3 regions of the Rhizobium sp. N731 genome follow, and region 1 is predicted to be linked to each of the others. Evidence: predicted binding sites of a transcription regulator. Region 1 holds the regulator's gene; each other region holds the start of a gene.

What was found. Region 1 encodes PhoB, which activates phosphate uptake and scavenging genes when phosphate is short. Its sites were predicted from a motif close to TGTCATNNANCTGTCAT; they were not measured.
Region 2: a site for PhoB is predicted at 2,180-2,196, ahead of AMK02_RS07590 (alpha-D-ribose 1-methylphosphonate 5-triphosphate diphosphatase). Genes of this name have one in related genera too.
Region 3: a site for PhoB is predicted at 6,257-6,273, ahead of AMK02_RS20855 (NAD-glutamate dehydrogenase). Genes of this name have one in related genera too.

Annotation. Positions count from the first base shown of each region.
Region 1 covers NZ_CP013601.1:537,563-548,389, reverse strand. Annotated here, with positions in the region: gene AMK02_RS02710 (aspartate aminotransferase family protein) at 1-1,136, opposite strand, end outside; gene AMK02_RS02705 (GcrA family cell cycle regulator) at 1,561-2,094, shown strand; gene phoB (phosphate regulon transcriptional regulator PhoB) at 2,455-3,138, opposite strand; gene phoU (phosphate signaling complex protein PhoU) at 3,299-4,012, opposite strand; gene pstB (phosphate ABC transporter ATP-binding protein PstB) at 4,057-4,872, opposite strand; gene pstA (phosphate ABC transporter permease PstA) at 4,887-6,209, opposite strand; gene pstC (phosphate ABC transporter permease subunit PstC) at 6,206-7,687, opposite strand; gene AMK02_RS02675 (substrate-binding domain-containing protein) at 7,855-8,889, opposite strand; gene AMK02_RS02670 (IS110 family transposase) at 9,227-10,177, opposite strand; gene phoR (phosphate regulon sensor histidine kinase PhoR) at 10,598-10,827, opposite strand, start outside.
Region 2 covers NZ_CP013601.1:1,532,764-1,543,590, forward strand. Annotated here, with positions in the region: gene AMK02_RS07580 (molybdopterin-containing oxidoreductase family protein) at 1-1,518, shown strand, start outside; gene AMK02_RS07585 (NUDIX domain-containing protein) at 1,515-2,105, shown strand; gene AMK02_RS07590 (alpha-D-ribose 1-methylphosphonate 5-triphosphate diphosphatase) at 2,253-3,422, shown strand; gene purN (phosphoribosylglycinamide formyltransferase) at 3,620-4,291, opposite strand; gene purM (phosphoribosylformylglycinamidine cyclo-ligase) at 4,288-5,361, opposite strand; gene AMK02_RS07605 (AI-2E family transporter) at 5,606-6,730, shown strand; gene hdaA (DnaA regulatory inactivator HdaA) at 6,723-7,436, shown strand; gene AMK02_RS07615 (RNA degradosome polyphosphate kinase) at 7,501-9,705, shown strand; gene ppx (exopolyphosphatase) at 9,717-10,827, shown strand, end outside.
Region 3 covers NZ_CP013601.1:4,309,456-4,320,282, forward strand. Annotated here, with positions in the region: gene AMK02_RS20820 (alkaline phosphatase) at 1-425, opposite strand, end outside; partial or broken gene AMK02_RS31820 (hypothetical protein) at 494-725, shown strand; gene AMK02_RS20830 (aspartate-semialdehyde dehydrogenase) at 837-1,871, shown strand; gene AMK02_RS20835 (lytic murein transglycosylase) at 2,042-2,866, shown strand; gene AMK02_RS20840 (GGDEF domain-containing protein) at 2,906-4,525, opposite strand; gene AMK02_RS20845 (carbonic anhydrase) at 4,616-5,257, opposite strand; gene pdxY (pyridoxal kinase PdxY) at 5,329-6,204, opposite strand; gene AMK02_RS20855 (NAD-glutamate dehydrogenase) at 6,483-10,827, shown strand, end outside.

The DNA.
Region 1 (10,827 bases):
CCCTCGCGGGCTTCCTCGGCGGTGACGACGAGCGGCGGGAGAAGGCGGATAACATTGTCGCCGGCCGGCACGCCGAGCAGATGCGCGGCGCGGATCGCCTGCAGCAACTCGGCCGAGGTGACGGCCGCCTTGACGCCGAGCAGCAGGCCCTCGCCCCTGATATCCTCGATCACATCGGGATAACGGTCCTTCAACGAGGCCAGCCCCTGACGGAAGACAAGCGCCACGTCGCGCACATGCTGGAGGAAGCCGTCGGCGAGGATGACATCGAGCACGGCGCCGCCGACGGCCATGGCCAGCGGATTGCCGCCATAGGTCGAACCATGGGTGCCGGCCTTCATGCCGGAGGCGGCCTCAGCGGTCGCAAGGCAGGCGCCGAGCGGGAAACCGCCGCCGATGCCCTTGGCGACGGCCATGATGTCGGGTGTGATGCCGGACCATTCATGGGCGAAGAGCTTGCCGGTGCGGCCGACGCCGGTCTGCACCTCGTCGAGGATCAGCAGCAGGCCTTTGTCGTCGCAGATCTGGCGCAGCGCCTTCATGAACTCGGTCGTGGCGGGACGCACGCCGCCCTCGCCCTGCACCGGCTCGATGAGGATTGCCGCCGTCGCATCGGTGATCGCGGCGCGTACCGCTTCGATGTCGCCGAACGGCACCTGATCGAAGCCCGGCGTCTTGGGGCCGAAGCCTTCGAGATATTTTTCCTGGCCGCCGGCGGCGATCGTCGCAAGCGTGCGCCCATGGAAGGCGCCTTCGAAGGTGACGATGTGGAAGCGCTCGGGATGGCCCTTGGAAAACTGATAGCGGCGCGCCGTCTTGATGGCGCATTCGAGCGCCTCGGCGCCCGAATTGGTGAAGAACACCTTATCGGCGAAGGTGGCGTCCGTCAGGCGCTTGGCCAGACGCTCCTGGCCGGGGATCTCATAGATGTTGGAGAGGTGCCAGACCTTATCGGCCTGCTCCTTCAGCGCCGCGACCACATGCGGGTTGCCGTGGCCGACGGAGGTGACGGCGACACCGGCGCCGAAATCGAGATAACGCTCGCCGCTCTCGGTGATCAGCCATACGCCCTCGCCTCGCTCGAACCGCAGCGGGGCGCGAGAATAGGTGTCATAAAGCGGCGCGGCTTCAGCCATGGCGCGGGTCTCCCGTTCAGTGTTGTCCTGCACGGACTCCGGCTAACGAAACCAGGTCCGAAAAATCAAAAATGCCGCCTTTCGGCGGCGAGCGGTACTATTTCCTTTTCGCGCTGCAATGTCAACAAAACTGCGGCCTTAGCGTATGCAGCAAGCTTGTACAGGGGCACTTTCGGCCTTCAACAGGCATTATTGCAGAAATGACACGCAGAGGAAGCAAGTTGGGGAAAACTTGAAATTCGATTCATCCGGATTCCCGCGACTCTTGTCACGGAGTCAGCCTCACACTAGGTTAAAGTTCAATTACTAGACTGCATGCGGCGGAACTAGTCACCAAAATTGATCAAGCGTTTCTTGTTTCGGAGGCTTCCGGGACAACGGTGAGGGATTCTGCCATCACCAACGCAAACGGTGGAGACAGGGCATGAACTGGACAGACGAGCGGGTCGAGAAACTCAAGAAGCTTTGGGCCGAAGGACTGAGCGCCAGCCAGATTGCTGCGCAGCTTGGCGGCGTGAGCCGAAACGCCGTTATCGGCAAGGTGCACCGGCTGAACCTGCCGGGTCGTGCCAAGGCCGGCGGCACGGCGACGGCGGCGCGCACGCCGAAGCGCCAGACATCGGCGCCGCGCGCGCCGAACTACGCCTCCCGGATCACCACCCGCACCGTTACCCGCCAGCAGGGCGCAACGATGCTGAAGGAAGAGATCGAGATCGAAACGGTCGAGGAAATGGAATACGTGCCGAAGGGCAACGTGGTCGTGCCGATTTCCCGCCGCCTCGGCCTGACGGAACTGACCGAACGCACCTGCAAATGGCCGGTCGGCGATCCGCTGAAGGACGATTTCCACTTCTGCGGCTGCGAATCCCCTGACAATTCGCCCTATTGCAGCTATCATCAGAAGCTTGCCTATCAGCCGATCAACGAACGCCGCCGGGCGGCAGCGCGCGTCAGCTGAGCGGGCGACATCGTCGAGAGTGAGAAACGGGCCGAGCAGCCCGTTTTTTGTGATTAGAGTGGGGAAGCGACCTTTGTGTTTGGCAGCAAAGCCGACCACGCATTCCGTCATCCCAGGGCTTGACCCTGGGATCCACGACCAGGCACTCGGCTTCGATAATTTCCCTGCATTTGAATGCCATCGCTCCTCCCGCAGCGCCAGCCGCATGGATCCCAGGGTCAAGCCCTGGGATGACGGAGAGGAGAGGTGGTGCCTGGATGACAGAGGTGAGGTGGTGCCCGCTCATACGCCGCGCCGGTGCAATGAAGGGCCTGGGAAAGGCTGCACCGGCGGGAACGCCGACCACACACTCCCTCAGCCTCAGGCCTCCATCGAATAGCCGGCGCCGCGGACGGTGCGGATGACGTCCTGCATGTTGGAGAAATTCAGCGCCTTGCGCAGGCGGCCGACATGGACGTCGACGGTGCGTTCATCGACATAGATGTCGTGGCCCCAGACGCCGTCGAGCAGCTGCGAGCGCGAGAAGACGCGGCCCGGCGACGACATCAGGAATTCCAACAGGCGGAATTCGGTCGGGCCGAGGCGGACTTCGCGGCTCTTGCGATGAACGCGATGGGTTTCGCGGTCGAGTTCGATATCGCCGCATTTCAACACCGAGGACAGCACCTCGGGACGGGCCCGACGCAGCATCGCCTTGACGCGGGCGACGAGTTCGGGGGTCGAGAAGGGCTTGACGACATAATCGTCGGCGCCGGTGGACAGTCCGCGCACCCGCTCGCTCTCCTCGCCGCGCGCCGTCAGCATGATGATCGGCAGCCGCTCGGTTTCCGGCCGCATGCGCAGGCGCCGGCAGAGTTCGATGCCGGAGACGCCGGGCAACATCCAGTCGAGGATGAGGAGATCGGGCGTGCGCTCCTGAAGCCTGATTTCGGCCTCGTCGCCGCGCAGGATGGTATCGACTTCAAAGCCTTCCGCTTCGAGATTATAGCGAAGGAGCACGCTGAGCGCTTCCTCGTCTTCAACAACTGCGACTCTCGGGATCATGCGTGTCCGTCTCCTCGCGCACAAGCCTTAAACCGGGACGATTTAACCAGGCGTCCTGCGCAAATTCAGAAATTGGCTGCGACCTCTTTGCGCGCCCCGAACGGGCGCGCACGCAAGTGACTGGTCCGGGCGGCGGGCTCGGGCGGCTCGTTCGGAACGATTATTCCGTCGCGGCGCCGACGGTGTTGGCGCTGTCATCCTTCGGACGATCGCCTTCCGGCTGGGCGCCCGTCGCCATGTAGTAGATCGTCTCGGCGATGTTGGTGGCATGGTCGCCGATGCGCTCGATGTTCTTGGCGCAGAAGAGCAGATGCGTGCAGCTCGTGATGTTGCGCGGATCTTCCATCATGTAGGTCAAGAGCTCGCGGAACAGCGAGGTGTACATCGCATCGATCTCGTTGTCGCGCTCGCGGATGGCGGTCGCCTTGTCGGCGGCGCGCGTCGTATAGACGTCGAGCACTTCCTTGAGCTGGACGAGCGCCAGCTCGGACAGGTGCTCGAGACCGCGGGCGAGCTTGCGCGGAACGCCGGTGCTCTGCACGGCGATGACGCGCTTGGCGGTGTTCTTGCCGAGGTCGCCGACGCGTTCGAGGTCGGCGGCGATGCGGATCGAACCCATGATTTCGCGCAGGTCGGCGGCCATCGGCTGGCGGCGGGCGATGGTGACGATCGCCTTGTCGCCGATCTCGCGCTCGGTGTGATCGAGGATCACATCGTCGGAGATGACCTTCTGCGCCAGCGCCGTATCGCCGTTGACCAGCGCCCGGACGGATTCGGCGACCATCTGCTCGGCCAGGCCGCCCATTTCGGAAATCCGCCTGGAGAGGAACTTCAGATCATCATCATAGGCAGAATAAATATGTGTCGATGCCATGGGGCTTTGTCCTCGAATAACGGGAAGGCTTCGGATTGCCGCAATCAGCCGAAGCGACCCATGATGTAGTCCTGGGTGCGCGGATCGTCCGGGTTGGTGAACATCTTGTCGGTGTCGTTCTCCTCGACGAGGTTGCCGAGGTGGAACATGGCGGTGCGCTGCGAGACACGCGCGGCCTGCTGCATGGAGTGGGTGACGATGACGATCGTGTAGTTCTCGCGCAGCTCGTGGATCAGTTCCTCGACCTTGGCGGTGGCGATCGGGTCGAGCGCCGAGCAGGGTTCGTCCATCAGGATGACCTCAGGGCTGACGGCAACGGCGCGGGCGATGCACAGGCGCTGCTGCTGACCGCCGGAGAGGCCGGTGCCGGACTCGTGCACGCGGTCCTTGACCTCGTTCCAGAGGCCGGCGCGCTGCAGGCTGGTCTCGACGATCTGGTCGAGATCGGCCTTCGACTTGGCGAGGCCATGGATGCGCGGTCCGTAGGAGACGTTTTCGTAGATCGACTTCGGGAACGGGTTCGGCTTCTGGAAAACCATGCCGACGCGAGCGCGAAGTTCGACGACGTCGATATCCGGATCATAGATGTCGTCGCTGTCGAGCGTGATCTTGCCGGTGACGCGGCACCCCTCGATCGTGTCGTTCATGCGGTTGAGGCTTCGCAGGAAAGTCGACTTGCCGCAGCCCGAGGGGCCGATCAGGGCGGTTACGGTGTTTTCGCGGATGTTCAGGTTCACGTCGAAAAGCGCACGCTTCTCGCCGTAGTATACGGAGACATCCTGTCCGATCATTTTATACGGGACGTTGCTCATCTTCTGATCCAGCGCCTTTTCAACTGCAGCTTCCGTCAGCATGTTCATGATATCTACTCCGTTTACCAGCGGCGCTCGAAGCGACGACGCAAGAGGATGGCGCCCATGTTCATGACGATCAGGAACAGGAGCAGGACGATGATGGCACCCGAAGTACGTTCCACGAAGGCACGTTCGGCCTCGTTCGCCCACATATAGACCTGGACCGGCAGGGCCGTCGAGGGATCGAGCGGCGTCGTCGGCGCATTGGCGACGAAGGCGACCATGCCGATCAGGAGCAGCGGCGCGGTTTCGCCGAGCGCATGCGCCAGCCCGATGATCGTGCCGGTGAGGATGCCGGGCATGGCGAGCGGCAGGACATGGTGGAACACCATCTGCATCTTCGAGGCGCCGAGGCCGAGGGCTGCGGCGCGGATCGACGGTGGCACGGCGCGCAGTGCGGCGCGGGTGGCGATGATGATCGTCGGCAGGGTCATCAGCGTCAGCACCAGGCCGCCGACCAACGAGGCCGAGCGCGGCAGGCCGATGAAGTTGATGAAGACGGAAAGGCCGAGCAGACCGTAGACGATCGACGGGACGGCGGCGAGGTTGTTGATGTTGACCTCGATCAGGTCCGTCAGCCTGTTCTTCGGCGCGAACTCCTCGAGATAGATCGAGGCGGCAACCCCGATCGGCAGCGACAGCGCCAGCACGATCAGCATCAGGTAGAGCGAGCCGATCAGGGCGACGCCGAGGCCGGCAGCCTCCGGACGGCTGGAGTTGCCGTTGACGAACAAGCCGGTATTGAACTGCTTCTGGAGAGCGCCGCTCGCCTTCAGCTGGTTCATCCAGGTCACCTGCTTATCGTTGACCTTGCGGTTCTTCTCATCGACGGTGAGATCGATCTGGCCCTTGTTGGCGCTGTCGATATTGGCGTCGGCGAGCAGCGAGACATTGACCGTCTTGCCGATCAGCGAGGGATCGGCGACGACCATGTCGCGCAGCTGGATCGGCGCACTCTTGGAAAGCATGGCGGATGCATCGCGCACGTTAGGCTTGCTTGAGGCATTGATATTCAGCTGTTTGACGATCGCGTCGCGCAGCAGAACCGGGTAATTGGCGGTGATCAGCACCGAAGGGTCGGTCGCACGCTTGTTGCTGGGGTCGATCGTCTTCTCGGAGAATTCGATCGGCAGGGTGATCGCCGTCTGCTGGAAAGCGGTGTAGCCCTTGCCGATCACCGTCCACAGCAGAATGAAGAGGAAGACGAGACCGAAGGTGATAGCGGCGATGCCATAGGCCTGGAAGCGGCGCTCGGCGGCGTAGCGGCGCTTGATGCCGATATCGCGGCGGGCGGGCGCCTTGGAAACGGTAACACCTTGGGTGGGAGAAACAATATCCGTCATTCGTACTGCTCCCGGTATTTGCGCACGATGTAGAGCGCGTAGATATTGAGGCAAAGCGTGATGCAGAACAGGGTGATGCCGAGGGCAAAGGCAACCAGCGTCTGCGGCGAGGTGAACTCGAGGTCGCCCGTCAGCTGGTTGACAATCTTGACGGTCACCGTCGTCATCGGCTCGAAGGGGTTGATCTGAATGCGGGCGGCGACACCGGCGGCCAGCACGACGATCATGGTTTCGCCGATGGCGCGCGAGGCGGTCATCAGCAGCGCGCCGACGATGCCGGGAAGGGCTGCCGGCAGCACCACCTTCTTGATGGTTTCGGAGCGTGTGGCGCCGAGACCGAGCGAACCGTCACGCAGGGCCCGCGGCACGGCGGTGATGATGTCGTCCGACAGCGAGGAGACGTAGGGGATCAGCATGATGCCCATGACGATGCCGGCCGTCAGAACACTCTGCGCCTGGATGAAGTTCGAATAGTTGCCGGAGAGCAGGCCGCTGATCTGCGCCGAGAAATCGCGCAGGAACGGACCGACGGTGACGAGGGCGAAGAAGCCGTAGACGATCGTCGGAATGCCGGCCAGCACTTCGAGAAGCGGCTTGGCGACCCCGCGCAGCTTCGGCGAGGCGTACTCGGCCATGTAGATGGCGGCAAAGAGCCCAACCGGCACTGCGACCAGCATGGCGACCAAGCCGATGTAGAGCGTGCCAAGCAACAGCGGGATCAGGCCGAACTGGCCGAAGGAGGAGCTGCCGGCGCCGGCAAAGCGCGGATCCCAGACCGTGCCGAAGAAGAACTCGCCGGCGGGAACGACGGCAAAGAAGCGCGTGGCTTCCGACAGCATCGACAGCACGATGCCGACGGTCGTCAGGATGGCGATCGAGGAGGCGAGCAGCAAGCCCCAGAGCATGACGCGCTCGACGCGATTGCGGGCGCGGAAGCGGGGCGCAATGGCACGCAGCGCGTAGAAGGCGCCGGCAACGGCCAGAATGAAGACGACCGCGGTCATGGCCATGCGGCTCGTCAGGCGCATGGCGTTGAGTTTCTTGGCGGCCTCGACCATGTAAGGCTGCGGCTGGCCGGCGAGCGGCACACCCTTCTCACTGAGTTTGGCCTGCAGGGCGGCCGGATCGTTTGCGACCGCGGCGGCTTCGTCGGAAGTCAGCATCGTCAGGCCGCGCGCGATCGTCGCCACCATCGAATAGCTCAGATCCTGCTCGACTGCGGCCTGGGCCTTGACGTCGGCGGGGAAAGTGCCGCGCACCGAGGACTGAATGATACCGGGGCTGACCGAGAGCCAGACGCAGAGAACGATGAGGGCCGGAAGAACGGCCCAGATCGCGGCATAGGCGCCGTAATAGGCCGGCCGGGAATGCAGTGCGGAGGACCTGCCTCCGGCAAGGGCCGTGGCACGGCTGCGCGCGACCAGATAGGCGGCGGCGCCGATCACCACAAGGCACAGAAGTATGACGGATGTGCTCATTCGTTACGTCCCCAGGCCTGTGGCCCCCAAAAAAGCGCGGCGGCTTCAACAGCCTGCCTTCGGCTTCCAATCATGGAGAAGGAATTCAACCCTGCAGCGGAAAGACCGGCACGCAGGGACATAAACGATGCCGGCGCGGTGTTTGAAGCACCGCGCCGGCAAAGTCATTACATAGCCTTACCGGCTTCGACGTCCTTGCGGATCGCATCGCGCTCGGCATCCGGAGCGGCAACGAGGCCGTATTCAGCCAGCGGGCCGTCGGGGCCGATCATCTGGTCGGATACGAAGAAGTTGACATATTCCTTCAGGCCCGGAACGGCGCCGAGATGTGCCTTCTTGACGTAGAAGAACAGCGGGCGGGAAACCGGATAGGTGCCGTTGGCGATCGTTTCGGTGGACGGAACGATACCGTTCACGCTGGCGACCTTCAGCTTGTCGGCGTTGTTTTCATAGAAGGAAAGGCCGAATACGCCGACGCCGGTCTTGTTGGCGGCGATGCGAGCCAGGGTTTCCGGATAGTCGCCGTCGATGTCGACGGCAGCGCCGTCCTTGCGGACTGCGACGCAAGCCTTGCCCTGGGCAGCCTTGTCGGAGATTTCCTTGGCGATGACGTCGAGGGCGCCGGAAGCCTTGCAGCCGGCGGCGAGAACGTTCTGTTCGAAGACTTCGCGGGTGCCGTGCTTTTCGCCCGGAATGTAGGCAGCGATATCAACAGCCGGGAGCTTCGGGTTGACTTCCGACCACTTCTTGTAGGGGTTGGCGACGAGCTTGCCGTCGACGACGACCTGGGCTGCAAGAGCCTTGTAGATGTCGGCCGGAACGTAAGCGACATCGGGGTTGGACGAGTCGGTTGCGAAGACGATGCCGTCATAACCGATCTTGACTTCCTGGATGTCGGTCACGCCGGCAGCCTTGCAGGCTTCGGCTTCGTTCTTGTTGATCGGACGCGAAGCGTTTGCGATGTCGATGGTGTCTTCACCAACGCCCTTGCAGAATTCCTTCAGACCAGCGCCCGTGCCGCCGGATTCGACGACCGGCGTCTTGAAGTTGGTGAAGGTCTCGCCGAAGGACTCGGCAACGATCTTGGCGTAAGGCAGGACGGTGGACGAACCAGCGATCTGGATCTGGTCGCGGGCGACGGCTGCGCCAGCGAAAGCAGCAGTTGCAGCGAGCGCGGCAACGGTGAGCTTGAAGGTGTTCATTAAAATCTCCCGCATTGGGCTTGTGTGAGTGCGGCCTAAAGAGGCCCCCGCAGTGCCATTTTTCATCGGCGGGACTCTCTTAGCGCTGTAAGCACCGTCCTTTTATGTCAAATCGGTGAAACATTTGTGACAGGTTAAGTTGTTGTCTTTAAATGATAAATTATACAGGATCCGACTGATTACGTCGGCGGATGGAAAAGCTCGGACCGCAGAGCGACTTAACGTTGTAAAACCTTCACAGATAGCCCGTTGGTTGCTGGATGCCCGCAACAAAGGCGAAAGGGGTGCGCCGCGACCTCTCGACTCCCTCTTCTCCCCAGCGGGGAGCAACCATGTTTCATTTTTGCTGGTATTGTGGCGTCCATTCGGTCTTTCGAGAGAGGATTGTGTTGGCGAGAACGATGAGTTTGCGTGCGACGGCTATGACGGCGCACAGGTGATCCTTTCCGTTCTGACGCAAGCGGGCGTAGAAAGAGGCGAGATCCGGATTGTGCCGGGTTGCCGTAAACGCGCACATGAACAGGCTCTTTCGCAGGCGTTCGCGACCACCCTGGATGCGGCGTCTGCCATGATATTTTCCGCTATCATCGTCATAGGGTGCGACGCCGGCAAGGGCGGCGATCTCGGCGCGGCTGGCATGGCCGAGCTCGGGCAGCCGAATGATCAGGCACAGGGCGCTGCGCAGCCCGATGCCCTTAATAGAGGTCAGCAGATCGAGCCGTTGCGAAAGGTCACAATCGTCGCGAACCATCTTTTCGAGCCGCAGCAGATGGGCCTTTCGGCAGGTTTCGAGGCGGGCGACCTCGCGCGCATGACGGCGCTTGATCGCCTCCGACAAGGCGGTCTCGGCAAAGGTTTTGATCAGGGCGATCTGCTGCTCGATCTGTTCCAGATAGGTCAGTTCGGCCGCCAGTTTGTCGAGGCGTGCATCCGGCAGCGCCGGCAACTGCTCGAGACTTGCCGTGAAGAGCGCAATCAGCACGGCATCGAGGCGATCGTTCTTGGCTCGCTTGAGCCGGCTCTTGGCAAAGAAGCGCAATTGCGCCGGCTGCAGACGCGCCGCCGGCCGCTTGCCGGCCCGCAGATGCGCCAGCAACCGCCATTCATAGCCGCCGGAGGCTTCGAAGCCGATGCGGCTGACGTCATGCTCTTGAAGAAAGGCGTCAAGCGCCTTCAGGCCAGCAGCGTCATAAGTGACCCTCAGCCTTGCGCGGCCGGGATGGAGGGCAATGTCGAGATGGCTTTTGCCGACATCGATTCCGGCACAAATCATGCTATTATCGGTCATCTTCGTCGTCCCTGTCTTGGATACGAACCCCAAGGTTCCTGCAACCACACGGGCCAGATGAAGAGCCGGTTGCGATCCTGCTCCCCACAGCCCCTAACGGCTAAGAAGGTGACGATCCGACAACCAGCTGCCGGGCGGGCGGCCACCCGCCCGGCAGGCATCAGTATCCTACATTTTGCTCATCCAAGAAGGTGCCCGTAGGGCGGATGAGGGGGCCAGTGACGCAGATCCTTCCAATGAGCCTCATGCGAGTTTAGACTGCGCCAACATCGTCTCGACCATCGGCGTGTTGAATAGGTGAATTACTTAAAAAGGATGTCGGTGTGGCCCCCTCATCCGACCCTTCGGGCCACCTTCTCCCCGAGGGGAGAAGGGACATGCCGCAACCGTTCGATCCTCGTCCGGAAGGGACAACAAATATCAGAAGCGCACCGTAAAATCGGTCCCCTTGCCGACTTCGGACTTGACTATCAGCCGGGCGCGGTGGCGGGTCAGGATGTGTTTGACGATGGCGAGGCCGAGGCCGGTGCCTTTTTTCGAGCGGCTGTCCTCGATGCTGACGCGATAGAAGCGTTCCGTCAGACGCGGCACGTGCTCGGCCGGAATGCCCGGCCCCTTGTCAACGATGCTGACCTCCACCGGCCCGCCGG
Region 2 (10,827 bases), 1.0 Mb from region 1:
GGCGCCAAGATCGTCGTCATCGACATCTACGACAATCCGACGATGAAGCAGGCCGATATGGCGCTGATCGTCAGGCCTGGCACCGACGCTGCACTCGCCTGCGCCACCATGCACATCGCCTTCCGCGACGGCTATGCCGACCGCGACTATATGGCGAGATATGCGGATGATCCGGGCGGTCTAGAAGCGCACCTGAAGACGAAGACGCCGCAATGGGCCGCTGCCATCACCGGCCTTTCGGTCGAGGAGATCGAGGCCTTTGCCCGCCTCGTCGGCACGACGAAGAAGACCTTCTTCCGTTTGGGCTACGGCTTTACCCGCCAGCGCAACGGCGCGGTCGCCATGCATGCGGCCGCCTCGGTCGCCACCGTTCTCGGCTCCTGGCAATATGAGGGCGGCGGCGCCTTCCATTCGAACAGCGATATCTTCCGCATGAACAATGCGGAACTGACCGGCCGCTCGATGAAGGATGGCGATATCCGCATGCTCGACCAATCGCAGATCGGTCGCGTGCTGACCGGAGATCCGGTGGCGCTGCGCCATCGCGGTCCGGTGACGGCGATGCTGATCCAGAACACCAATCCGGCGAACATCGCTCCCGAACAGCGCCTCGTCAGACGCGGCTTTGCCCGCGACGACCTTTTCGTCGCCGTCCATGAGCAGTTCATGACCGAAACGGCGGAGATTGCCGACATCGTGCTGCCTGCGACCATGTTCGTCGAGCATGACGATATCTATCGCGCCGGCGGCCAGAATCACATTCTGCTGGGACCGAAGCTGGTCGAGCCGCCACCGACCGTGCGCACCAATCTCTTCGTGATCGAGGAATTGGCAAAACGCCTCGGCGTCGCCGATCGCCCCGGTTTCGGCTTTACCGCCCGCGAGATGATCGACCGCATCCTCCGATCGAGCGACCTGCCGGACTACGACCATTTCCTCGAACATAAATGGTTCGATCGCCAGGCGGCTTTCGAGGACGCCCATTTCCTGAACGGCTTTGCCCATCCGGACGGCAGGTTCCATTTTCGTCCGGACTGGATCAATCAGCCGGCGCCAAACAAGCCGCCGGCCGCCATCGGCGCGCTCGGGCCGCATGCCGAACTGCCGGCCTTCCCCGATCAGGTCGATGTCATCGAAGTTGCCGATCCAGAGCATCCCTTCCGTCTCGCCACGTCGCCGGCGCGCAACTTCCTGAATTCGAGCTTTTCGGAGACCAAGACGTCGCGGCAGAAGGAAGGCCGTCCCGAGGTGATGATCAATCCTGTCGATGCCGAAGCCAACGGCATCGCCCATGGCGATCTCGTCTGCATCGGCAACAGCCGCGGCGATCTGCGCATCCACGCCCGTATCACCACCGAGGTGAAACCGGGCGTGCTGATTGCCGAGGGGCTCTGGCCGAACAAGGCTCATGTCGACGGGGAGGGGATCAACGTGCTGACAGGGGCCGATCCGATCGCGCCCTACGGCGGGGCGGCCGTGCACGACAACAAGGTCTGGCTTCGCAAGGACACGGTATGATGCAGCCGAAATCGCGGGTGAAGATCGTCGGCGAGGAAATCCTGTCGAATGGGTGGACGCGGCTGAGCAGCTATCTGCTCGACTATATCGACCGAAAGGGCGCGACACAGCGGCTGAAGCGGGAGGTCTACCACCGCACGCCGGCCGCTTGCATCCTGCTTTATGATCCGAAACGCGATCTCGTCGTTCTCGTCCGCCAGTTCCGTCTCGCCGTTCATCTGAACGGCGATCCCGCATGGATGATCGAGGTGCCGGCCGGCCTTCTTGATGACGACCATCCCGAACAGGCGATCCGCCGTGAGGCGATGGAGGAAACCGGTTACCACTTGCGTGAGGCCCGCTTCCTTTTCAAATCCTATCCCTCGCCCGGCGCTATCGCCGAGGTCGTCCATTTCTTCGTTTCCCTTATCGATACCACGGACCGCGTCGCGGAAGGCGGCGGCCTGGATGAGGAACACGAGGATATCGAGGTTCTTGAAATTCCGCTGGATGAGGCGACCCGGATGATCGAAACCGGCGAGATCTTCGACACCAAGACGATCGTGCTGCTGCAATGGGCAGCCTTGAACAGGCACAAAATTCGATAGCGGATGAGGCGGTCTTCGGGCGGCTTGGCGGTTAGCCCATGACGTTTTCCGCTTTGAGATAATAGCGCTTACGATTTCATACGAATGTCATGGAGCGGTTCTATCCGCTGCGGCTTGTCAATCATCGGATCGGTCAGGAGAAGGCCCATGTGGCTCAACAATTTCACTCTCGTTCTCCCGAACGAGGTAGTGAGTGAAGGTTCCGTGCGTGTCGAGGATGGCGCCATCGCCGAGATCCGGCCGGAGCCGGTTTCCGGCGCGGCGATCGATGGCGGCGGGCGGCTGCTGATGCCGGGCTTCGTCGACCTGCACGGCGACATGATCGAGCGCGAGATCGCGCCGCGGCCGAATGCGACGATGCCGATCGATTTCGGCATCCACGAACTCGACAAGAAGCTTGCCGCTGCCGGTGTGACGACAGCCTTTGCCGCGGTCTCTTTCGCCACCGAAAGCGTCTATGGTCACGTCCGTTCGCTGGAGACGACGTCGGCGGTGATCGAGGGCATCAACCGGCTGCGCGACGATCTCCTGATCGACCACCGCGTCCATGCCCGTTACGAAATCACCAATGTCGGCGCCGCTCCCGCACTCGAGCGCCTGCTGAATGCCGATCAGATCGACATGGTTTCGCTGACCGACCACACGCCGGGTCAGGGCCAGTACAACAACCTGCAAAGCTACATCCTCAGCATTTCCGAGCGCCGCGCCATCTCCGAGGAGATGGCCGCCGAGATCGTCGCCAAGCGCATCGCCATGCGCAGCAATCCTGAGATCGAGGCGAAGCTCAGGGAGATCGTCGCGCTGTCGCTGAAACACAAGCTCTCGCTTGCCTCGCATGACGATGACAGCGTCGAGAAAGTCGCCGAAATGCATGATCTCGGCGTCACCATCAGCGAGTTTCCGGTCACCGCACCTGCGGCCGAAGAGGCGCGCCGCCGCGGCCTCTGGACGCTGATGGGCGCGCCGAACGCGCTGCGCGGCCAGTCGATGTCAGGCAATCTCAGCGCGCTCGACGCTGCAAGGGCCGGGCTGCTCAGTATCATCGCCGCCGATTATCACCCGGCTGCCTTTGTGCCCGGCATCTTCAAGCTCGCCGACATGGTGGAAGGCGGCCTGCCTTCAGCCGTCGCCATGGCGACCGGCAACGCCGCCCGCTCCGCCGGTCTCTTGGACCGTGGCGAAATCGCCATCGGCCAGCGCGCCGATCTGGTCGTCGTCGAGCCGGGCGAGATCAACCGCATCCGCGCCACCTTCCGCGCCGGCCGCTTCGTTTATAGCGATGGTACGCTGCATCCGCTGCGGGCGCTGGCGGCTTGATGCATTTCGCCTAAAGCTGTGGTTTTCGCCCCTCACCCTAACACTCTCCCCGTAAAAACGGGGAGAGGGACGTGCCATGCGAGAGGTTTGCGGGGGGCGAGAGGGGGCGGCATATGCCCTTCTCCCCGTAAAAACGGGGAGAAGGTGCCGGCAGGCGGATGAGGGGCAGCCCTCGACCAGAGCCATGCAGATGCGCTCTAAGCGCGGTCGCCGATCAGCGAAATCAGTTGAGCCTTGGGCGCGGCGGTTGAAGCCTCGGCGCTCACGGCCTTGCCGCCATCCATCGTCACGCTGCCTTGCGCAAAGAGCCGTAGCGCCTGCGGGTAGATCTGGTGTTCGACCGTCAGTACCCGCGCGGCCAGGCTTTCGGCCGTGTCGCCGGAAAGAATCGGAACGGCGGCTTGGCCGATCACCGGCCCTTCGTCCATGCCCTCGGTGACGAAATGCACGGTACAGCCGGCGATGCGCATGCCGGCGTCGATGGCGCGCTGATGGGTGTGGAGGCCTGGGAACAGCGGCAGCAGGGAAGGGTGGATGTTGAGCATCCGGCCTTCGTAGCGCTGAATGAAGGTCGGCGTCAGCAGCCGCATATAGCCCGCCAGGCAGAGGATATCGGGCGAAAGCTCATCGAGTGCGGAAAAGATCGCCGCCTCATGCGCTTCCTTGCTGGCATAGTCCTTGCGGGGAAAGGCAAAGGTGGCGATGCCTTCGGTCGCTGCCTTGGCAAGCCCGCCGGCATCCGCCTTGTCGGAGATCACCCCGACGATCTCGGCCGGGTAATCGGCGGCTTTCGCGGCCGCGACAAGCGCCATCATGTTGGAGCCGCCACCCGATATGAAGACGACGGCGCGTTTGCGCGGCGTGCTCATATGGCAAGCGTACCCTTGTAGACCGTGCCGGCAGCGCCTTCGGCGCGGGCAATCATCCGGCCGAGCATGATGACCTTTTCGCCTTCGGCTTCGAGCGCCTTGGATACCGCGGCGACATTCTCCTCGGCGACGACGACGATCATGCCGATGCCGCAGTTGAAGGTGCGCAGCATTTCCTTCGCTTGGACGCCGCCCGTCGTGGCGAGCCACGAAAATACCGTGGGAACCTTGACGGCGGTAAGATCGATCTCGGCTGCCAGATGCTTCGGCAGCACGCGCGGAATATTCTCCGGGAATCCGCCGCCGGTGATATGGGCGAGCGCCTTCAGCGCGCCGGTCTCGCGGATCGCCTTCAGAAGCGGCTTCACATAGATGCGGGTCGGTTCGAGCAGCGCTTCGCCGAGCTTCTTGCCTTCGGCAAACGGCGCCGGCGCGTCCCAGCCGAGGCCGGACAGTTCCACGATCTTGCGGACCAGCGAGAAGCCGTTGGAATGGACGCCGGAGGAGGCGAGACCGAGAATGACGTCGCCTTCGGCAATGTCGCCGGAGGGGAGCAGCTTGCCGCGTTCGGCGGCGCCGACGGCAAAGCCGGCAAGATCATAGTCGCCGGAGGAATACATGCCGGGCATTTCGGCGGTCTCCCCGCCGATCAGAGCGCAGCCAGCCTCGCGGCAGCCGGCGGCAATGCCGCCGACAATCGCCGCACCCTGATCGGGATCGAGCTTGCCTGTCGCGAAATAATCGAGGAAGAACAGCGGCTCGGCGCCCTGGACCACGAGGTCGTTGACGCACATGGCGACGAGGTCGATGCCGACAGTATCGTGGTAATCCGCGTCGATTGCGATCTTCAGCTTGGTGCCGACGCCGTCATTGGCGGCGACGAGGACCGGATCGGTAAAGCCCGCCGCCTTGAGATCGAAGAGCCCGCCGAAGCCGCCGATCTCGCCGTCGGCGCCCGGACGGCGCGTCGAGCGCACAGCCGGCTTAATCTTCTCGACGAGGAGGTTGCCGGCATCGATGTCGACGCCCGCGTCGCTATAGGTCAGGCCGTTTTTTCCAGACTGGCTCATGCTGGTCTCCGATGGCTATTTCCAGGCGGCAGACGCGCCGCGTCATCTGCCGGTCGCAATTGCATGACAGGGGCATTTATGCAAGCGCTGCATGGGAAAAGCCCCCAATTTCCCGTGTCTTTAACCGGCCTGTCCGGGATTTGGCGTGATAGGGTTGACCATCTTTGCGCCTGCATCCTATGTGCTGAATGGCCGCGTCGGACAAGAGGCGGCGTTCGGCGGCGGCGAGTGAAACGGGGAAGCAATGCCACAGCATGTCAGCGGCAACAGTCTGAAGCGCCAGATCTTCTTCTGGCTGGCCGTGCTCGTTTTCTTCATCGCCTTTCTCTATGTCTTCAGCTCGATCCTCTTGCCGTTCATCGCCGGCATGGCGATCGCCTATTTCCTCGATCCCGTCGCCGACCGGCTGGAGCGCCTGGGCCTCAGCCGCATGATGGCGACGGTCGGCATTCTGATCGCCTTTGTCATCGTCTTTGCGCTGGCGCTGATGATCCTCATTCCCGTGCTGATCAGCCAGTTCAACGATTTCGCCGAGCGCCTGCCGAGTTATATCAGCCAGCTGCAGAAATTCATCGCCCAGTCGCAGCATTCGCTGCTGCCGCAGTGGATCAGGAGTCAAGTCGGCACGATCAAGGATAATTTCTCAGGAATCCTCTCCGAAGGCATGGGCTTTCTGACCGGGCTCTTCGCGCAGATCTGGAATTCCGGCAAGGCGATCGTCGACGTCATCTCGCTGCTCGTCGTCACCCCCGTCGTCGCTTTCTATATCCTGCTCGATTGGGACCGCATGGTCGCCAAGGTCGATCAATGGATTCCGCGCGATTACGTGAATGATGTCCGCCAGATCGCCAGTGAGATCGATCAGGCAATCGCCGGCTTCATCCGTGGCCAGGGCTCGCTCTGCCTCATTCTCGGTATTTATTATGCCGCTGGCCTTTCCCTCGTCGGATTGAATTTCGGCCTCTTGATCGGCCTCTTCGCCGGTATGATCAGCTTCATTCCCTATGTCGGCTCGCTGGTCGGCCTCGTTCTCGCCGTCGGCGTGGCAATCGTGCAATTCTGGCCAGATTATCCCTGGATCGGCCTGGTGCTGGTCGTCTTCTTCAGCGGCCAGTTTCTGGAAGGCAATATCCTGCAGCCGAAGCTCGTCGGCTCCAGCGTCGGCCTGCATCCGGTCTGGCTGATGTTTGCGCTGTTTGCTTTTGGCGCGCTCTTCGGCTTCGTCGGTCTTCTGGTTGCCGTGCCGGCTGCCGCTGCCGTCGGCGTCCTTGTCCGCTTCGCGCTTTCGCGTTACCTTCAGAGCGATCTTTATTTTGGCGGGTCGCCGAGCGCCCGCGCTCAGAAGACGAAATCAGTTCCCAATGAGTGACGTGAAGAACGCTGATCCGAAGCGCAAGGCCGGAGAGCAGCTGCCATTGGCCTTTTCGCACGACGCCGCAAGCAGCCGCGACGATCTTCTGATTTCGGAGCGGCTGGCCGCCGCCGTGTCGATCGTCGACGCCTGGCCGGCATGGCCGTCGCCGGTAGTCGTGCTCGCCGGCCCGGTCGGTTCGGGGAAATCGCATCTCGCCCGCATCTGGCAGGAGTTGAGCGGCGCCGTCAGCATTCATCCCGAACTCGGTTCGGACGCGGCTGTCGCTGCCGCTGCCGGTCCGGTGCTGTTCGAAGATGCCGACCGCCTCGGCTTCGACGACAATGCGCTTTTCCACGTCATCAACAGCGTGCGCGAAAACGCCACCAGCCTGTTGATAACAAGCCGTCTCTGGCCGATCTCCTGGCCGGTTTTGCTGCCCGATCTGCGCTCGCGTCTGAAAGCTGCGACCATCGTCGAGATCGGCGAACCCGACGAGGCCTTGCTGTCGCAAGTGATCGTCAAGCTCTTCGCCGACCGGCAGCTTTATATAGATGACAAACTCGTGCTCTATATCGTTAACCGCATGGAGCGGTCGCTGAACGCGGCCCAGACGATCGTCGAAAGGCTCGACCGGCTGGCCCTGTCCCGGGGCACGAAGATCACCCGGTCTCTTGCTGCCGAAGTATTGAATGAATTGGGAAATTCGGAGCCGGCCGATTGACTGTCACAGTTCCGTCGTGAAACTGATATAATTGCCGTCGCGATTGAAAACGGGGTAGCGGACCATGGACAGCGCAGTCGCAGAACATCAGGAACTCACTCCGGAAACCAACGACAACATACCCCCGCTGGACGAGCTGCTGACCAGCCCCGAGCGCTTCATCAACCGCGAATTCTCCTGGCTGCAGTTCAATCGCCGCGTGCTGGAAGAGACGCTCAACACCGAGCATCCGCTGCTCGAGCGCGTCCGTTTCCTGTCGATCTCGGCAGCCAACCTCGACGAGTTCTTCATGGTGCGCGTCGCCGGCCTCGAAGGTCAGGTACGCCAGAACATCGCCATCCGCAGCCCCGACGGCAAGACGCCGGCCGAGCAGCTCGACTCGATCCTGCAGGAGATCGACCATCTGCAGATGGAGCAGCAGGCCTCGCTCGCCGTGCTGCAGCAATATCTCGCCAAGGAAGACATCCTGATCGTGCGCCCCGGCGCGCTCAGCGATGCCGACCGCCAGTGGCTGGCCGCCGAATTCGAACAGGCGATTTTCCCGGTGCTGACGCCGCTGTCGATCGACCCGGCCCATCCGTTCCCGTTCATTCCCAATCTCGGCTTCTCGATCGGCCTGCAGCTCGTCAGCAAGAACGGCCGTGAACCGATGACGGCACTGCTGCGCCTGCCGCCGGCGCTCGACCGCTTCGTCCGCCTGCCGGATGACGCGAACACAATCCGCTACATCACGCTGGAAGACGTCGCCAATATCTTCATCCACCGTCTCTATCCGGGCTACGAGGTGCAGGGTTCCGGTACGTTCCGCGTCATCCGCGACAGCGATATCGAAGTCGAGGAAGAGGCCGAGGATCTCGTGCGCTTTTTCGAGACGGCACTGAAGCGGCGCCGCCGCGGCAAAGTCATCCGCATCGAGACCGATTCGGAAATGCCGGCCTCGCTGCGTCAGTTCGTCGTGCAGGCACTCAGCATCCCCGACAATCGCGTCGCCGTTCTGCCGGGGCTCCTGGCGCTGAACACTCTGTCCGAGATCACCAAGGCGCCGCGCGACGATCTCAGGTTTCAGCCCTACAATGCGCGATTTCCCGAGCGCGTCCGCGAACATGCCGGCGACTGCTTCGCCGCCATCCGCGAGAAGGACATGGTCGTCCATCACCCCTATGAATCCTTCGATGTGGTGGTCCAGTTCCTTCTCCAGGCTGCGCGCGATCCTGACGTTCTGGCGATAAAGCAGACGCTTTACCGCACCTCTAACGACAGCCCGATCGTCCGCGCTCTGGTCGATGCCGCCGAAGCCGGCAAGTCGGTGACGGCGCTGGTGGAACTCAAGGCCCGTTTCGACGAAGAGGCGAATATCCGCTGGGCGCGCGATCTCGAACGCGCCGGCGTGCAGGTCGTATTCGGTTTCATCGAGCTCAAGACCCACGCCAAGATGTCGATGATCGTCCGCCGCGAGGAAGGGAAGCTCAGAACCTATTGCCACTTGGGAACTGGCAACTACCACCCGATCACCGCCAAGATCTATACGGATCTCTCCTATTTCACCTGCAATCCCGTCATCGCCCACGACATGGCGAACATCTTCAACTTCATCACCGGCTACGGCGAACCTGAAGAGGGCATGCAGCTCGCCGTCTCGCCCTATACGTTGCGCTCGCGTATCCTGCGTCACATCGAGGAAGAGATTCAGCATGCCAGGAACGGTGCGCCGGCGGCGATCTGGATGAAGATGAACTCGCTTGTCGACCCCGACATCATCGATGCGCTCTATCGCGCCAGCCATGCCGGCGTCGAAATCGATCTCGTCGTGCGCGGCATCTGCTGCCTGCGTCCGCAGGTGCCTGGTCTCTCGGAGAAGATCCGCGTCAAGTCGATCGTCGGCCGCTTCCTCGAACACAGCCGTATCTTCTGCTTCGGCAACGGCCATGGCCTGCCGTCGGACAAGGCGCTGGTCTATATCGGCTCGGCCGACATGATGCCGAGAAATCTCGACCGTCGCGTCGAGACCATGGTTCCGCTGACGAATCCGACTGTTCATGAGCAGGTCTTGTCACAGATTATGCTCGGCAACGTGATTGACAATCAACAAAGCTACGAGATATTGCCCGACGGTACGTCGCGGCGCATGGAAGTGCGCAGGGGCGAGGAACCGTTCAATGCGCAGCAGTATTTCATGACCAATCCGAGCCTGTCGGGCCGTGGTGAAGCTCTGAAATCAAGCGCGCCGAAACTGATCGCCGGTCTGCTCGAAGGCCGCAACAACAAGTAAAACTGGACCATATGGTTGAATCTGAAGCCCAGGGGCGCCTTCCAGGGATCGCCCCGGTCTCCGTCGTCGACATCGGATCGAATTCCATTCGTCTTGTCGTCTACGAAGGCCTGTCCCGTTCGCCTACGATCCTCTTCAACGAAAAGGTCCTCTGCGGCCTCGGCAAAGGCATAGCCGTCACCGGCAAGATGGATGAAGAGAGCGTCGCCCGGGCTCTGGCGGCGCTCCACCGTTTCAAGGCCCTGTCCGATCAGGCGCGGGCCGCCACCATGTATGTGCTGGCGACGGCCGCCGCCCGCGAGGCGAGCAACGGTCCCGACTTCATCCACCAGGCCGAGACGATCCTGCAGCGCCACGTCCGGGTGCTGTCAGGTGAGGAGGAGGCTCGCTTCGCCTCGCTCGGCATCATCAGCGGCTTCTTCAATCCTGACGGCATTGCCGGCGACCTCGGCGGCGGTTCTCTTGAACTGATCGACATCAAGGGCAAGGAGGTCGGCAAGGGCATTACGCTGCCGCTTGGCGGTCTGCGCCTGTCGGAATATGCCGGCGGCTCGCTCCCCAAGGCGCGAACTTTTGCCCGCAAGCAGGTGAAAACGGCAAAGCTCCTGGCGAAAGGCGAGGGGCGCACCTTCTACGCCGTCGGCGGCACCTGGCGAAACATCGCCAAGCTGCACATGGAGATTACCAATTATCCGCTGCACATGATGCAGGGTTATGAAGTGTCGCTCGAAGCGATGATGCTGTTCCTCGATCAGGTGGCCACCGCGCGCGATTCCAAGGAGCCGGCCCTTCAGGCGGTCTCCAAGCATCGCCGTTCGCTGCTGCCCTTCGGCGCCATCGCCATGAAGGAAGTATTGAGCGTCATGAAGCCGTCGGTGATTTCCTTCTCGGCGCAGGGCGTGCGCGAGGGATATCTCTACTCGCTGCTGTCGGAGGCCGAGCGCCGCGCCGATCCGTTGTTGGCTGCCGCCGGCGAACTGGCGATCCTGCGTGCCCGTTCGCCGGAGCATGCCCGCGAGCTGGCGGAATGGACCGGTCGGATGATGCCCTTGTTCGGCGTCCAGGAAACCGAAGAGGAAAGCCGCTATCGTCAGGCCGCCTGTCTGCTTGCCGATATCAGCT
Region 3 (10,827 bases), 580 kb from region 1:
CGATGCGCGACGGAAAGGCCGTCGCCGAGGAGGAAGATAATGTTCTTGGCCTTCGGCTGAGCGGCGGTTTCGTAAACGTCCCAGGTGACCGACTTCGTCTCATCGCCGGCGGAGACCTCGATCTTGTAGGCGCCGGGTTCCGAGATCTTCAAGCCGCGGAGCAGAATAGCGGAACCGAGGGCCTTGTCTTCCTTGCCTTTTTCCAGCTCGATGAACTGCGCTTCGCCCCCAAGGACAGTCTTGTAATCCTGACCGTTGACCGTGACCTTCACATCTTCCGGCTTGACCTGCTTGTTGAGCTCGACCTTGAAATCGAATGGGGAGCCGGCAAGGATCGTCGCGCGATCAAGCGGATAGACTGTCGTCGCCTGAGCGGCGCCCGCGAGGATGGTGGTGGCCGCAAAGGCGGCGAGAAGCATACGCATGGAAAACCCCCGTTTTCGTTGCAGACATTAACAACCGGGCTGGGATATCTCCCGGGCATGACAGCGGCATGACAAAACGTCCGGGCTTGCGGCCGCCCCTTTTGACCTGCTGTCTGCTCACGCAAAAACCTTGACTCCTGTGGAAAACCTTCTAAGAGCAACAGCGGAAAAGGAATCTCCATGGTTCGCGACGAACACGCCATTGCCGCACGCGATGACCGGGCACGGGTTGCCGGGGTGGATATTGCCGTTCCGGTTTCTTCCAAAACCAAGGCCAAAACGACGACGAAAACCGTCTGACGTCTCTGGCCTGCCGCTCTCTCCCCGGCTCGGCTGGGGACAGGAAGACGCGATCCGTCGCGCCTTTCCCCTCACCGGACAAGAGGAGAGAAGAGAAAGAGAGCTTGAGAAATGGGTTTTAAAGTAGCAGTTGCGGGAGCGACCGGAAATGTTGGCCGGGAGATGCTCAACATCCTCTCCGAACGCGGCTTCCCCGCCGATGAGGTCGTGGCGCTCGCCTCGGCACGTTCGCAGGGCACCGAAGTGTCCTACGGCGACCGGACGCTGAAGGTTTCCAATCTGGAGAATTACGATTTCTCCGATACCGATATCTGCCTGATGTCGGCCGGCGGCGAGGTCTCCAAGAAGTTCTCGCCCAAGATCGGCCAGCAAGGCTGCGTCGTCATCGACAATTCCTCGGCCTGGCGCTATGACGCCGACGTGCCGCTGATCGTGCCGGAAGTGAACCCGGACGCCGTCACGCAGTTCACCAAGCGCAACATCATTGCCAATCCGAATTGCTCGACCGCACAGCTGGTGGTGGCGCTGAAGCCGCTGCACGACTTCGCCAAGATCAAGCGCGTCGTCGTCTCGACCTACCAGTCGGTCTCCGGCGCCGGCAAGGACGGCATGGACGAACTCTTCAACCAGACCCGCGCCGTCTTTGTCGCCGATCCGATCGAGAACAAGAAGTTCACCAAGCGCATCGCCTTCAACGTCATCCCGCACATCGATAGCTTCATGGAAGACGGCTACACCAAGGAAGAATGGAAGGTGCTGGCCGAGACGAAGAAGATGCTCGATCCGAAGATCAAGGTGACCTGCACGGCGGTCCGTGTGCCCGTCTTCATCGGTCATTCGGAATCGGTCAACATCGAATTCGAAAACGAGATCACCGCCGATCAGGCTCGCGATATCTTGCGCGATGCCCCGGGCTGCCTCGTCATCGACAAGCGCGAGAACGGCGGCTACATCACGCCTTATGAATCCGCCGGCGAAGATGCGACCTACATCTCGCGCATTCGCGAGGACGCCACCGTAGAAAACGGCCTCAATATGTGGGTTGTTTCCGACAATCTGCGCAAGGGCGCGGCGCTGAACGCCATCCAAATCGCCGAGCTGCTCGTCAATCGCGGCCTGGTCAAGCCGCGCAAGCAGGCAGCCTGATACCATTTGTAAACCGTAAGATGTTAAAGCCCTGCCCGTTGAGCGGGGCTTTTTCCGGGGCAAATACGACTGTATAAGCGCTCGCTGAACGATGATCGTGACAAAATCGCGAGTGGCTGGCATTCTCTTGCCCGCTTAAAAACTATGCAGATCGAGAGCGGGGTTTCTCAATGCGCATGACAAAGTTGTTTCTGGCGGCCGCTGCGGCAATGGGCGTCCTCCAAGCGGTACCGGCGTTCGCGCAAGGGCCGCAATGTGGCAATACCAGCGCCGGCTTCGACGCCTGGGTCGCCGATTTCAAGCAGACGGCAGCGGCCAACGGCGTCAGCCAATCGGTGCTCAGCCGCGCCTTCGCCAACGTCAACTACAACAAGCCGACGATCGCCGCCGACCGCGGCCAGAAAAGCTTCAAGCTCTCCTTCGACGCCTTCATGCAGAAGCGCGGCGGTGCCGCCGTCATTTCCCGCGGCCGGTCGATGAAAGCGGCCAACCAGGCCCTTTTTGCCTCGATCGAACGCCGCTTCGGCGTTCCCGCGGGTCCGCTGATCGCAATCTGGGGTATGGAGACCGGTTTCGGCAGCTATATGGGCAATCAGCATACGCTCTCGGCTGTGTCGACCCTTGCCTATGACTGCCGTCGTTCGGACTATTTCACCGATCAGCTCTACGCTGCGCTCCAGCTGGTCTCCGAGGGTTATCTGAGCCCGCAGGCCAAGGGTGCCGCCCATGGTGAAATCGGCCAGACGCAGTTTTTGCCGCGCAACGTCGTGCGCTTCGGCGCCGACGGCGATGGCGACGGCCGGGTCGACATGGTCGGCTCCCGCGCCGATGCGCTGGCCTCGACCGCAAATTTCCTCAAGGGCCACGGCTGGCGTGCCGGCGCCGGCTATCAGCCGGGAGAGCCAAATTTCACCGCGATCCAGGGCTGGAACGCCGCCAGCGTCTATCAGCAGGCGATCGCCTATATCGGCCAGCAGATCGACGGCGGCAGATAAGCCTTTGCTCTGGGAACGCCGCTGCGAAGGCGGCGTTTTTCATATGCGGGAATCAAAACCGCCGCCCGATGCCGTCTTGCGTCGTTCCTCCTGCGGCGGAGCCGGCACCACCGGCCCCGACACCACGCAATTGCGGCCGGAAGCCTTGGCGGCGTAGAGCGCCAGATCGGCGCGTTTGACCAGATCCTCGAAGTTCCGGTTGGCGGCGTCGTTTGCCCGGCCGGCGCATCCGAAGCTCGCCGTGACCTTGAGGAGATCGCCGCTCGCAAGAGGGATTTCCGCCGCCTCGATCGCCTGTCGCACGCGCTCGGCGACGATGGCGGCCTCGTCGGGCGTCGAATCCGGCAAAAGCGCCAGAAACTCCTCGCCCCCATGCCGCACCAAGAGATCGAAGGAACGAAAATTCTGGCGCGCGACGCCGGCGACGTGCCGCAGCACGGCATCGCCGGCATCGTGGCCGTGGATATCGTTGATCTTCTTGAAATGATCGAGATCGAAGAGGACGACGGAAATCCAGTGCGAGCCGTGCTCGGCCTGCGTAAGAAGCGCGGAGGCGGCGACCTCGAAGCCGCGCCTGTTGTAGAGCCCCGTCAGAAGATCGGTTTGAGCAGCGTTGCGCAACTCACCCACCAGCGTCTCCCGGTCCCGAGCGAGCTTGTCGATCAGCCGAAGTCCTCTTGCCGCCAGCATCATCACCAGCGTTGCGAGAATCAACAGGCCTGCGCACAGCGCCAGAATCTGTATCAGGTGTATGTGCGAGAGCGTGGAAAACTGCTCGCCGGTCTCGTGAATATCACTCGCAGCCTCGACCATCTTTTGCTGAAGGAAAGCCATGCGTTCGCGCTGTGCGGCCGCCCAGGCGTCGCCCATTGCGCGCGACGGCCGCGACCCGGCGAGAATGGCATCGGTGATCGCATTCGCCTTCAGTTGGTCGCCGCGACCGAGATAGGCAACGATGTCGCGCACGATCGGCGCGGTCGAATGGAAGACCATGTGATCCATGCCGGCACCGAGCATGGTCTTGCCTTGAATGAACAATTCGATCGGAAATCTGGCAGAAACATCTTGATTGAGGTAACGAGTGCCGATTCCGGTAATCAATCTTTCGCCGTAGTAGGTCAGCAGGATGCCCATCAGCTGGTTGGATTTTTCAAGCAGCACCGGGTCGCTGATCAGCGGTGAAAGTGCGTCGACGACCGCAAGCTGCTTGAGAGCCGCATACCAGTAGATGGAACCGGGATTGCTGCCGGAATAACGGCCCTGGTCGACGGCGCTTCGCGCGGCGACGATACGGCTATAGGCAAGGCTGAGGGCCGACAATTCACCTGCAAGCCCTTGATCGAGCGTATCGCGAGGCGGCAAGCTGGCATAGAAAGCGCGGCGTTCTTGATCCAGCGTCAGTCGGCTTTGCTGCATGTCGACAGCAGTCCCCCTGCTGGGATGCGCGAGATAGCGGCGAGTGGCATCGATTTCGCTCAGGATTTCCGTGGCCGCGATCGAACCGCCACGCGCAAGTACGTCGGCGAACTGCCGGTCTTTCTCGAGATCTCTGTATTGCAGGATCGAAGTTCGGAGGACGAAGACGCCTTCAATGAGCATGAAGACGAAGGGCAGCAGGATGGCGGCCAGGATAACCTTTTTGATGATTTCAAACTTCATCGCCAATCGCCACGTGGTCAAATGCCGGTCATGTGCAGCCGATTAGAAGCTTAACAGCAATCCTTAAAAAAGTGATAAACCGGTACGCTCCTAGATTTCGGGACGGATGAAATCGCGTGTTTCGGCGTCCATGACCCAGAGTTCGCCGGTCGAGATATCGAACCAGGCGCCATGAAGGTGCATTTTTCCTGCGTCCTCGAGCGCCTTTATTTCCGGGAAGGTTCTGAGATTGTTGAGCGAATTGCGAATGGAGACACGCTCCAACGCCGTCTGCCGCTCGGCCTCCGTCATCACGTCATTGCTCTGGATCTGCTCGGCTGCGGGTTTGACCAGCGACATCCACCGGCCAATGAAATCGCCGGGCGATAACGGCTCGGCATTCGGATCGAGTGCCGCCCGAATGCCGCCGCAGCGGCCATGGCCCATCACCACGATGTCCGAAACCTTCAGCGCCTGCACGGCAAATTCAAGAGCGGCCGATGTCGAATGGAAATGACCGTCCGGCTCGTAGGGCGGCACCATATTGGCAACGTTGCGGATGACGAAAAGCTCGCCCGGGCCGGCATCGAAGATCAGCTCGGGAGCCGCACGCGAGTCCGAACAGGCAATGACCAGCGTGCTCGGATTCTGGCCGTTTTCGGCAAGTTGCCGATACCGGTCGCGGGCGTCGGCATAACGCCCGTTCATAAAGTTGCGATAACCGTTCAGAAGGGTGTTTGGAAAACGCTGCATGCCTCTGGATTAGCGCGGGCGGAAGACAAGATCAACTGCTGCACCGCAAAATGCGCACATTGACAAATGCGTCATTTTTTCCGCCGCTGCGCCGGATGTACGAGCCGGCGCATCTGCACCATGGCCATCGGCGACGACAGGCTGGACGCATCGCTGGCCAGCATCAACTCGTTGCTGCCGCGCTTGACCGCACGCGCAAGCACTTCGAACACGCTGGCGGTGGCAAGCTGCAACGCCTTTTCATCCTCGAGGCCGGACAGCAGGCGCGACAGAAAAACGGCGGCCAGCAGGTCGCCGAGACCATTCGGCGGATTGTCGACGACGCGGTGCTCGGCAAGAAGCGCGTGACGGCCGGAAAGGTAGAGGTTGCCGGTGCCACCCGCCATCATCGGCACCGCCGAGGTGACGAGCATGCGCGACGGCCCGAGCGCCAGCGCCGCCTCCATGATCGCACTGTTGTCGTCGAGCGCTGCTCCCGACAGCCAGGCGAGCTCGTACCGGTTCGGCGTTGCGAGCGAGGCCAGCGGAATGAGATGATCACGAATGGCCTCGGCCGTCGCTTCCGGCACGTAGAGGCCGCCGAGATCGCCCATGACCGGATCACAGACATAAAGCAGTTCGGGATTGTTTTGCCGGAGCGCAGCGATCAGCCGACCGACCGAGCGTGCCTGGGCAGCATTGCCGAAATAGCCCGAAAGCACCGCCCTGACTTCACCGATCCAGGGCGCACGGATCAGGTCGTCGATCGCCGCGTCGAAATCGGCTTCCGCAAATGTCAGCCGCGTCGAACGGCCATGGCCGGGATGCCACGGCAGGACGATGGTCGGCAGCGCCCAGACCGGATGGCCGAGCGTCTCCAGCGCAAACACCGCCGCCCGGTTGCCAACAGAGCCACGCACGACATGGCTGGAAATAACGATGACTGCGCCCGCTGCATTTTCCGACATGAAATCGAGGTCCGAATGATGATGGCGTTTGATGATCTTTTTGACGCCGGGCTGTCAACCATTCTTCACGTGAGCACGGAAATGTGCCGCGAAAGCAAAGCCGGAAGAGAGGCCTTGCCAATGCGTTTTAGCCTCGAAAGCGAAAAAATCTCTGCCAATTTCCCATTTCCGCCGGCAAAAAAGCATCAAAACAATGCCTCAGGCCTCTCTTTTAGAGATTTTTTCGAGAAATCTTCTGCTAGCTTGCGAAAAATCAGTCCATTGCGGGGAGGCGATTCATGGCTGCCAGAAACAATCCGAAACGGGAGAAGCAGATCGAAACGGCGCGCAAGATCGCCAAGGCGATGAGCGAGGCGCATCTCGATCCGGAAATTCTCTTCGGCCGGGCGAGCAATGACGATCTGGAACTCTATACGCCCGACATGCTGGCACGTTCTGCCGTGCATTCGGCAAAGGAACTTGCCGCCTGGAACGGCAAGGCGCCCCGCGTCAGCATCGACACAATTGCCGAGGTGACGCCTGGCGGCACCGCCGTTTCGGTGCTGTCGGTGACTGACCGGAACATGCCTTTCCTTTATGAATCGGTCATGGGCGAAGTGACGAGCACCTACCGCGATCTGTTCATGGCGGTGCATCCCATCCTCGTCATGGAAAAGGGCAAAGCCCCCGCACTCTATTCCGCCGACCACCCGAGCGATCCCGCCGCGCGCGTCAGCCATATCCAGCTCCATATTGCCCCGTTGAACTCCACCCAGGCAGCCGATCTCGTCAAACGCGTCCAGACCGTCCTCGAACAGGTCCGCCTGTCGGTTTCCGATTGGAAGCCGATGCTTGCCAAGCTCGATGGGGTGATCGCCGAGCTTTCGGCCAATGGCGCCGGCCGCAGGAAGGCCGAACATGCCGAGGCGGTGGCCTTCCTGGCCTGGCTGCGCGACGAGAATTTCACCTTCCTCGGCATGCGTGAATATATTTATTCGGGCAAGGGCGCCGACGCTAAGGTCGAGCGCGACAAGGGCGCCGGCCTCGGCATCCTCTCCAACCCAGACGTTCTCGTGCTGCGCACCGGCAAGGACGCCGTGACCACCACGCCGGAGATCCTTGCCTTCCTCGACGGCCCCGACTTCCTGATCGTCACCAAGGCGAATGTAAAATCGATCGTCCATCGCCGCGCCTATATGGATTATGTCGGCGTCAAACGTTTCGACGCCGAGGGCAACGTGACCGGGGAACTCCGCATCGTCGGTCTTTTCACCTCGACGGCCTATACCTCGCTCGCCTCCGAAATCCCGCTGCTGCGGTCGAAGATCGAAAAGGTGAAGGAGCATTTCGGCTTCGACCCGATGAGCCATTCCGGCCGCATGCTCGACAACACGCTGGAATCCTACCCGCGCGACGACCTTTTCCAGATCGACACGACGCTGCTTGCAAGCTTTGCCGAGCAGATCAACGATCTCGCCGACCGGCCGCGCGTGCGCGTCCTGCCGCGCATCGACCATTTCGACCGCTTCGTCTCGGTGATCGTCTATGTTCCGCGTGAGGAATATGACTCGATCGTGCGCGAGCGGATCGGCACCTATCTGAAGACGGTCTATGACGGCCGTGTCTCCGCCTATTACCCGGCTTTTCCCGAAGGCGGCGTCGCGCGCGTGCACTTCATCATCGGCCGTTCCGGCGGCAAGACGCCGCGTATTCCGCAGGCAAGGCTCGAGCAGACGATCCGCGAAATCACCGCCCGCTGGGACGACCGTTTCGAAGCGCTCGCCGGACCAAAGTCGCCGAGACTGTCGGTCGATCAGGCCTTCCAGGATTCTTTCACCCCTGAAGAAACCGTGGCCGACCTTGCCGATATCGGCGCTTGCGCCGCCGGCGAGCCGCTCCGCATCCAGTTTTATCATCGCCAGGAAGAACAGGGTGGTATCCTCTCGCTGAAAATCTTCCATGCCGGCGGTCAGCTGGCCTTGTCGCGCCGCGTGCCGCTTCTCGAGAACCTCGGCTTCAATGTCGTCAGCGAACGCACCTTCGACATCGGGGTGCAGGTCGCCGATGGCGCAACCCAACTCGTCGTGCTGCACGACATGGAGCTCGAGACCCGCACCGGCGGCGAAATCGATCTGCACCGGTATGGTGCCGCCCTCGAGGAAGCCTTCGTCGCCGCCTTCGCCGGCACGATCGACAATGACAGCTTCAACCGGCTGATCCTTTCGGCCGGGCTCTCGGCGCGCGAAGCCAATGTGTTGCGCGCCTATGCCCGTTATCTCCGCCAGGCCGGCATCGCCTATTCGCAGGATTACATCGCAACGACGCTCGACAAATATCCTGGCGTGGCCGCGGCGATCTTCCGGCTGTTCCACGACACGCTCGATCCAAAGCTTTCCGACAAAGCCCGCGTCAAGAAGATCGCCGACCTGCACCAGGCGATCGAGGCCGATCTTGCCAACGTGCCGAGCCTGGACGACGACCGTATCCTGCGCCGCTACGTCAACATCGTCGACGCGACGCTGCGCACCAACTATTTCCAGAAGAACCCGGACGGGTCGCCGAAAGCCATGCTGGCCTTCAAGCTCGATCCGCACCTGGTCGACGGGCTGCCGCAACCGAAACCCTTCCGCGAGATGTTCGTCTACGGCGTCGAGGTCGAAGGTGTGCACCTGCGCTTCGGCAAGGTGGCGCGCGGCGGCCTGCGCTGGTCGGACCGCGCCGAGGATTATCGCACCGAGGTGCTCGGCCTGGTCAAGGCGCAACAGGTGAAAAACGCCGTCATCGTGCCGGTCGGCGCCAAGGGCGGTTTTTATCCGAAAAGGCTGCCGGTGGGCGGCAGCCGCGACGAGATCTTCAATGCCGGCCGCGAGGCTTACAAAACCTATATCCGCACGCTGCTTTCGATTACCGACAACATCTCCGGCGCCGAGATCGTGCCGCCGACGGATACGATCAGGCTCGATGGTGACGACCCCTATTTCGTCGTCGCCGCCGACAAGGGCACAGCGACCTTCTCCGACACCGCCAATGCTCTGGCGCAGGAGGCCGGCTTCTGGCTGGACGACGCCTTCGCCTCCGGCGGCTCGGCCGGCTATGATCACAAGAAGATGGGCATCACCGCCCGCGGCGCCTGGGAAACCGTGAAACGCCATTTCCGCGAAATGGACATCGACATCCAGACGACGCCCTTTACCGTCGCGGGCGTCGGCGACATGTCGGGCGACGTCTTCGGCAACGGCATGCTGCTCTCTCCGAAGATCAGGCTCATCGCCGCCTTCGATCACCGCGACATCATCATCGACCCCGATCCCGATATGGAAAAGACGCTGGCCGAGCGGCAGCGCCTCTTCAATCTGCCGCGCTCGAGCTGGCAGGACTTCGATAAAAACGTCCTTTCGAAGGGCGCGATGATCATTTCGCGCTCGGCGAAATCGGTGACGCTGACGCCGGAAGCGGTGAGCGCGATCGGCATCGACAAAGCCGTGGCCACGCCCTTCGAGATCATGACGGCGATCCTGAAGAGCCCGGTCGACCTGCTCTGGTTCGGCGGCATCGGCACCTATGTGAAGGCGGCGTCCGAAACCGATACCGAAGTCGGCGACCGCGCCAATGACCCGATCCGCATCACCGCGGCGGAGGTGGGCGCCAAGGTGATCGGCGAAGGCGCCAACCTCGGCGTCACCCAGAAGGGCCGCATCGCCTATGGCCTCAAAGGCGGGCGCTGCAACTCCGACGCCATCGACAATTCGGCCGGCGTCAACACCTCGGACGTCGAGGTCAACATCAAGATCGCGCTGGCGGCCGCCATGCACGACGGGAGGTTGACGCGGGCAAAACGCGACCAGCTTCTGTCGTCGATGACCGCCGAAGTGGCGGCCCTGGTCCTGCGCAACAATTATCTCCAGTCGCTGGCGATCTCGCTCATCGAACGCAAGGGCACGGCAAACGGCCTGGAACTCGCCCGCTTCATGAGCGTGCTCGAAGCCGCCGGCCAGCTGAACCGCAAGGTCGAGACCTTGCCGGATGAGCAGACGCTGGCCGAACGTTACACGGCCGGCAAGCCGCTGACGCGGCCGGAAATCGGCGTGTTGCTGTCCTACGCCAAGATCGTGCTCTTCGATGCGCTCGCCGCGAGCGACCTGCCCGACGACCCTTATTTTGCCACGACGCTGTCGAATTACTTCCCCGTCAAAATGCAGAAGTCGAACGCGGGCGATATATCAGGCCACCGGCTGCGGCGCGAAATCATCGCGACCGTGCTTGCCAATGAAGCGATCAACCGCGGCGGGCCGAGCTTTACCGTCGCGATGATGGACGCGACGGCGGCTTCGGCGCCGGAGGTCGTGCGTGCCGCGATCGTCGCGCGCGACGGTTTCGACCTCCCCAGGCTCTGGGCCGAGACCGATGCGCTCGACGGCAAGATATCCGGCGAAGTGCAGAACCGCATTTACGAGGAAATCAGCCACAGTTTTGTCGTTCTCACGCGCCTGCTGTTGAAAACAGCGATGACCAAAGCCGATATGGCAGAGGTGATTAGCCGGCTTCAGGCTGCCTTGAAGAAGTTGAGGCCTGCTTTCGCCGAACAGGCCGCCGGCGATGCTGCCGCACGCCAGGCGGAATATGCCGAGGCCGGCGTGCCCGAAA